Regions from separate parts of the Shinella sp. 1A1 genome, predicted to be linked through region 1. Evidence: predicted binding sites of a transcription regulator. Region 1 holds the regulator's gene; each other region holds the start of a gene.

Region 1 (2,267 bases):
CCCGGAGGTGCTGGTATCGGAGGACGGCCGTCTCGTCGCCTTCCTCAGTGACGGCAAGGTGGCGGCGAACCGCACGCGCCCGCCGGGCTTCATCTACGACCAGTGGCGAAGGGCACTCCGGCTCGGCGAGCTCGTGAAGCCGGACATGCGGACGACGGCCGGCCTGACGATCGAACAGGTGAAAGAAGAACCGGCCGATACGTCACCACAAAAGCGCCCGCGCCGGAAGGCCGACCGCGGGAAGGCGGAAGCCGCCCTGATCGCGGCGCTGGAGACAGCCGAACGGAAAAACGGCTTCGTCTGCGAAAGGAAGGCTTTCTGCGCCGCCGTCTCACCGAGCGGCTGGCGGATCGTCACGCTGGAGGACACCGCTTTCCTGGGCCTTGCCTGCGACGGGGCCGACCTCGTCGTCGTGCCCTTCGCCCTCCGGCTCGATGCCTGTCGCTCCGGCGCAAGGCTCGTCACCGCGCGGCACCTGAGAAGGACCGGTGCCCTCGAAATCAGGCCGGCGACGGATTCCGTCTCCCAGGCGCTCGGCGATGCGGAGTTCACGGGAGCCGTCGAAACGCTCGACCGCCCCTGGTCCCGGCACCGCACCTACGACTGGCGCACCGACCGTTTCGAAACGGACACGCCGCTCAGTGATAGCGGCGAATAAGGCCGACCAGCTTGCCCTGGACCTTGACGCGGTCGGGGCCGAAGATGCGGGTCTCGTAGGCGGGATTGGCGGCTTCGAGCGCGATGGAGGCGCCCTTGCGGCGGAAGCGCTTCAACGTCGCCTCCTCGTCGTCGACCAGCGCCACGATGATCTCGCCCGGATTGGCGCTGGTGGTGCTGCGGATGATGACCGTGTCGCCGTCGAGGATGCCTGCCTCGATCATCGAATCGCCCTTCACCTCCAGCGCATAGTGATCGCCGCTGCCGATCATCTCGGCCGGGACGGTGACGTCATGCGTGTTGTTCTGGATGGCGGAGATCGGCACGCCGGCGGCGATGCGGCCCATGACGGGCACCGAGACGGAAGAGGCCATATCGGCTTGCGGCGCGGTGCGCTGTGGCGGGGCGGCGGCCGGCGCGGGCTGCTTGCCGCGGCTGCCCTCGATGACGGCGGGGGAAAAGCCGCGCCGGGGCTGGAGGCTCGGCGAATAGGCTTCCGGCAGCTTGATGACCTCGAGCGCGCGCGCCCGGTTCGGCAGGCGGCGGATGAAGCCGCGCTCCTCAAGCGCCGTGATGAGACGGTGGATGCCGGACTTGGAAGCAAGGTCCAGCGCATCCTTCATCTCGTCGAAGGACGGCGGAATGCCCGATTCCTTCATACGCTCATGGATGAACAGCAGGAGTTCCTGTTGTTTGCGCGTCAGCATGGCATCCCCATCGAGAATCGTGAAACAAATCCAGAACAGACACTATCTGTTCCATATGTGTTCCGCAAGGGGCCGCTGAAACAATAATGCCGCTCAGGCGGCAGGCTCGCGCAGGAGAAGGACGTCGCAGGGGGTGCCGGCGTCCGCGGCGGGCGCGTGCGGCGCACGGATCAGCAGCCCCTCGGATTCGGCGAAGATCTTCATCATCGAGGAATCCTGCTTGTCGAAGGGCGTGACGAGGAGTTCGCCGGCCGGGCCGCGGGCGATGCGGGCGCGGACATAGTCCTGCCGGTGGTCGTTCTCGCGGAGCGGCACGGCGGCGATCGCCTTGTGCAGGCGGCTCTTCGGCGGCAGGTGGGCGAGGCGGCGGACCAGCGGCTCCAGGAAGAGCAGCGAGCAGACCATGCTGGAGACGGGATTGCCGGGCAGTCCGACGAACTGGACCGGGCCGAGCCGGCCGACCATCAGCGGCTTTCCGGGCCGCATGGCGATGCGCCAGAAGTCGAGCTCCATGCCGGCCTCGCCGAGCACCGGCTGGACGAGGTCGAAATCGCCGACGGAGGCACCGCCCAGCGTCACCAGCACGTCGATGTCGAGCGACAGGGCATTGCGCACCGCTTCGAGGATAGCCTGCTTGTCGTCGCCAACGATGCCGAGATCGATGATCTCCGCGCCGGCCTCGCGGGCGATGGCCGAGACGCCATAGGTGTTGGAGGCGATGATCTGGCTTGCGCCGGGGGATGCGCCGGGCGGCACGAGCTCGTCGCCGGTCGCCAGGACCGCGATGCGCGGGCGGGCATAGACGGCGAGCGTTGCATGGTTCATCGCGGCGGCGACGGTCAGGCGGCCGGGATCGAGCACGCCGCCGGCGCGCAGCACGATATCGCCCTCGAAGAAATCCTG
Region 2 (2,267 bases), 140 kb from region 1:
CACGAAGAAGAGGCCGGTTTCCGGATTATCGTTCCGCATGGGGCGCAATCGCAGACCGATCCGCGTCATGCACGGGCGCGCGCGGCGCCGGAGCGATCAGGGCTCGCCGTCGTCGCCGTCGTTCGGGTCCGGACCGCCGTTTTCCAGGAAGCGGTCGGCGATCAGGCCGGCATTCTGGCGCAGCGTCATCTCGATCTCGCGGGCAAGATCCGGATTGTCGCGCAGGAACGTCTTGGCGTTCTCGCGGCCCTGGCCGAGACGCTGGCTGTTATAGGAGAACCAGGCGCCGGACTTCTCGACGATGCCGGCCTTGACGCCGAGGTCGATGAGCTCGCCCGTCTTGGAGACGCCCTCGCCATACATGATGTCGAATTCGACCTGCTTGAAGGGCGGGGCCATCTTGTTCTTGACGACCTTGACGCGGGTCTGGTTGCCGATGACCTCGTCGCGCTCCTTGACCGCGCCGATGCGGCGGATGTCGAGGCGGACGGAAGCATAGAACTTCAGCGCGTTGCCGCCAGTCGTCACTTCCGGCGAGCCGTAGACGACGCCGATCTTCATGCGGATCTGGTTGATGAAGATGACCATCGTGTTGGACTTGGAGATGGAGGCGGTCAGCTTGCGCAGCGCCTGGCTCATCAGGCGGGCCTGGAGGCCCGGCAGGCTTTCGCCCATTTCGCCCTCGATTTCGGCGCGCGGCGTGAGCGCGGCGACCGAGTCGACGACCAGCACGTCGATGGCGCCAGAGCGTACCAGCGTGTCGGTGATCTCAAGCGCCTGTTCACCGGTGTCGGGCTGCGAGATCAGCAGGTTTTCCAGATCGACGCCGAGCTTGCGGGCATAGACCGGGTCGAGCGCGTGTTCGGCGTCGACGAAGGCGCAGATGCCGCCCTTCTTCTGGGATTCGGCAATGGTCTGGAGCGCCAAGGTCGTCTTGCCCGAGCTTTCCGGACCGTAGATCTCGATGATGCGGCCCTTCGGCAGGCCGCCGATGCCGAGCGCGACGTCGAGGCTGAGAGAGCCCGTCGAAACCGTCTCGACCTCGATGACGCTGTCCTTTCCGCCGAGCTTCATGATGGAGCCCTTGCCGAAGGAGCGCTCGATCTGAGAGAGAGCCGCTTCGAGTGCCTTGCTTTTATCCACTGTTTTATCCTCTACGAGCCGCAAAGTGTTCTGTGCCATTTGGTCCACCTTTAGGTTATTGAAGCAAGACAGGCAACGAAGCCGCCGATGAAAGCTATGTACACTTTTTGTTCTCGTTTCGCAAGACCCATTCATCTCATTGAATGACTTTGGAAATCGAGAGCGTGTTCTATTTTCGTTTCAGCGGGCGAACGGCACGAAAGACGAGACAGGATACCACGGCCGATCAGGCTCCATGCGGGCGAATCGGCGGGGATGCGAAGGAAGACCATGACGGACAGGACGATACTGGTGATGGGCGGCGCCCATGTGGACAGGCGCGGACGCATCGCCGGCGAAACGGCGCCGGGCGCAAGCAATCCGGGCGCATGGTTCGTGGAAGCGGGCGGCGGCGCCTTCAATGCGGCGCGCAACCTTTCCCGGCTCGGCCACAAGGTGCGGCTCGTTTCGCCGCGCGGCGGCGATTCCGACGGCGACATCGTTGCCGCCGCTGCGGCCGCGGCCGGCGTGGAGGATACGCCCTTCATTTTCCTCGACCGCGCGACGCCGAGCTACACCGCCATCATCGAGCGTGACGGCAACCTCGTCATCGCGCTGGCCGACATGGAGCTCTACCGGCTGTTCTCGCCGCGCCGCCTTCAGCAGCGCGCGATGCGCGAGGCGATCGACACGGCCGCGCTCATCCTCACCGATGCAAACCTGCCGGGCGAGACGCTGGCCGCCATGGTCGAGGCAGCCAAGGCGTCGGGCGTTCCGGTCGCCGGCATCGCCATTTCCCCGGCCAAGGTGGTGCGGTTCCAGGGCAGCCTTTCCGCCCTCGCCTTCCTCTTCATGAACGAGGCGGAAGCCCGCACGCTGACGGGCGAGACGCCGGAAAACCCCGCCGACTGGCCGAAGGCGCTGCGCGCCGCCGGGCTTTCCGCAGGCGTCGTCACGCGCGGCGGCAGGGGGGTGATCGCCTTCGACGAAAAAGGCGCGGCCCTCGTCATTCCGCCGGATATCCCGGCTCTCGGCGACGTGACCGGCGCCGGCGATTCGCTCGCCTCCGGCTTCCTCAGCGCATGGACGGGCGGCGCGACGGTCGGCGAGGCGCTGCGCCACGGGGTTGCGGCGGCGGCGATCAC
Region 3 (2,267 bases), 1.5 Mb from region 1:
ACCACTACACACTGGGCGAGGCCGAGCGCATCGATCTGTCGACGATGGACGTGGTGCTGTTGCGTCAGGACCCGCCGTTCGACATGTCCTACATCACCTCCACGCACCTTCTGGAGCGCATCCACCCGAAGACCCTCGTCGTCAACGACCCGGCCTGGGTGCGCAATTCGCCGGAGAAGATCTTCGTCACCGAATTCGCCGACCTGATGCCGGCGACCCTCATCACGCGTGACCCGGCCGAGATCCGCCGCTTCCGCGACGAGATGGGCGACATGATCCTCAAGCCGCTCTACGGCAATGGTGGCGCCGGCGTCTTCCATTCCACCAAGGACGACCGCAACCTCTCCTCGCTGCTCGAAATGTTCGGCCAGATGTTCCGCGAACCCTTCATCGCCCAGCAGTATCTGCCGGACGTGCGCAAGGGCGACAAGCGCATCATCCTCATCGACGGCGAGCCGGTCGGCGCGATCAACCGCGTGCCCGCCGAGCATGACGCCCGCTCCAACATGCATGTCGGCGGCCGCGCGGAAGCGACGGAACTGACGGCGCGCGAGAAGGAAATCTGCGCCCGCATCGGCCCGGCCCTGCGCGAGCGCGGCTTCATCTTCGTCGGCATCGACGTCATCGGCGACTACATGACCGAGATCAACGTCACCTCGCCCACCGGCATCCGCGAAGTGAAGAAATTCGGCGGCGCCGACATCGCTTCTCTCCTCTGGGACGCTATCGAAAAGAAGCGCTGAGCCGCCACGGCAAGGCGCGCCGGGACCGTCCGTTCGCGAACGGTCCCGGCTTCGTTCCGCAAATGCAACCGCCCACAACCGATGGGCGGAAAATTCCCGCTTCAGTTCTATAATTGTTCTTGTTTCATTCCGTCTTTCATGCCAGATTTGCGGCTGCAACCCAGAGGCGGTTGCGGGAGCGGTTTTCGGCAAAAAGGTGTTGCGGCGTCGCTAGCACATGAGCGGCGCGCGGCGCTGCACGGCAGGCGGGGGCAGGCATGGTGGCGCGGGTCGGTACGATTGCGTTTCAGGGCATCGAGGGCGTTCCGGTGGACGTCCAGGTCATGGTCGCGCCCGGCAAGGTGGGCATGCAGATCGTCGGCCTGCCGGACAAGGCGGTCGCCGAAAGCCGCGAGCGGGTCCATGCCGCGCTGCACGCGTCCGGTCTTTCCCTGCCGCCGAAGCGTGTCACCGTCAATCTCGCCCCGGCCGATCTTCCGAAGGAAGGCAGCCATTACGACCTCGCCATCGCGCTAGGCCTCATGATGGCGCTCGGCGCCGTGCCCGGCGATGCGCTGGAGGACTACATCGTCATCGGCGAACTGAACCTCGACGGCACGATCGCCTCCGTCACCGGCGCGCTTCCCGCCGCGATGGGCGCCAATGCGCTCGGCAAGGGCCTCATCTGCCCGGCGGAGAACGGGGCGGAAGCCGCCTGGGCCGGCGGTGGGCTCGACATTCTCGCGCCGCGCAGCCTCATCGCGCTCGCCAATCATTTCAAGGGCACGCAGGTCCTCGCGCGGCCGGCGCCGGCGATCCGCGCCCCCGCCGCCGGCTTGCCAGACCTTGCCGATATCCGCGGCCAGGAAAGCGCCAAGCGCGCGCTGGAAGTGGCCGCCGCCGGCAACCACAACCTCCTGATGGTCGGCCCGCCCGGCTCGGGCAAGTCGATGCTCGCCGCGCGCCTTGCCGCCATCCTGCCGCCGCTCTCGCCGGCGGAGCTGCTCGAAGTCTCGATGATCCATTCCATCGCCGGCCAGCTTTCCGGCGGCCGGCTGTCGGATCGCCGGCCCTTTCGCACGCCCCATCATTCGGCCACCATGGCCGCCCTCGTCGGCGGCGGGCCGCGGGCAAGGCCCGGCGAGGTCTCGCTCGCCCATAACGGTGTCCTCTTCCTCGACGAGCTGCCGGAATTCTCCCCGCAGGCGCTCGACGCCCTGCGCCAGCCGCTCGAAACGGGCGAATGCATCATCGCCCGCGCCAATCACCGCGTCAGCTATCCGGCGGCCGTGCAGCTCGTCGCGGCGATGAATCCCTGCCGCTGCGGCATGGCGGGCGAGCCGGGCCGCACCTGCGCCCGCGGCCCGCGCTGCGTGAGCGACTACCAGGCCCGCGTCTCCGGCCCACTGCTCGACCGTATCGACATCCGCATCGACGTGCCGGCGGTCTCGGCGACGGACCTCATCCGCCCCATGGCCGCCGAGACCAGCGAAACCGTCGCCGCAAGGGTCGCAAGGGCCCGCGCCCTGCAGATCGATCGCTTCG

What was found. Region 1 encodes LexA, which represses DNA repair genes until DNA is damaged. Its sites were predicted from a motif close to TGTTCNNNNTGTGTTCNG; they were not measured.
Region 2: recA (recombinase RecA) is a predicted target of LexA. The motif match lies at 1,309-1,326, and genes of this name have one in related genera.
Region 3: ACZ48C_RS00425 (YifB family Mg chelatase-like AAA ATPase) is a predicted target of LexA. The motif match lies at 847-864, and genes of this name have one in related genera.

Annotation. Positions count from the first base shown of each region.
Region 1 covers NZ_AP039671.1:1,598,232-1,600,498, reverse strand. The annotation lists gene ACZ48C_RS08090 (ComEC/Rec2 family competence protein) at 1-658, shown strand, start outside; gene lexA (transcriptional repressor LexA) at 639-1,364, opposite strand; gene ACZ48C_RS08080 (molybdopterin molybdotransferase MoeA) at 1,458-2,267, opposite strand, start outside.
Region 2 covers NZ_AP039671.1:1,457,270-1,459,536, reverse strand. The annotation lists gene recA (recombinase RecA) at 97-1,182, opposite strand; gene ACZ48C_RS07405 (carbohydrate kinase family protein) at 1,414-2,267, shown strand, end outside.
Region 3 covers NZ_AP039671.1:77,632-79,898, forward strand. The annotation lists gene gshB (glutathione synthase) at 1-743, shown strand, start outside; gene ACZ48C_RS00425 (YifB family Mg chelatase-like AAA ATPase) at 1,001-2,267, shown strand, end outside.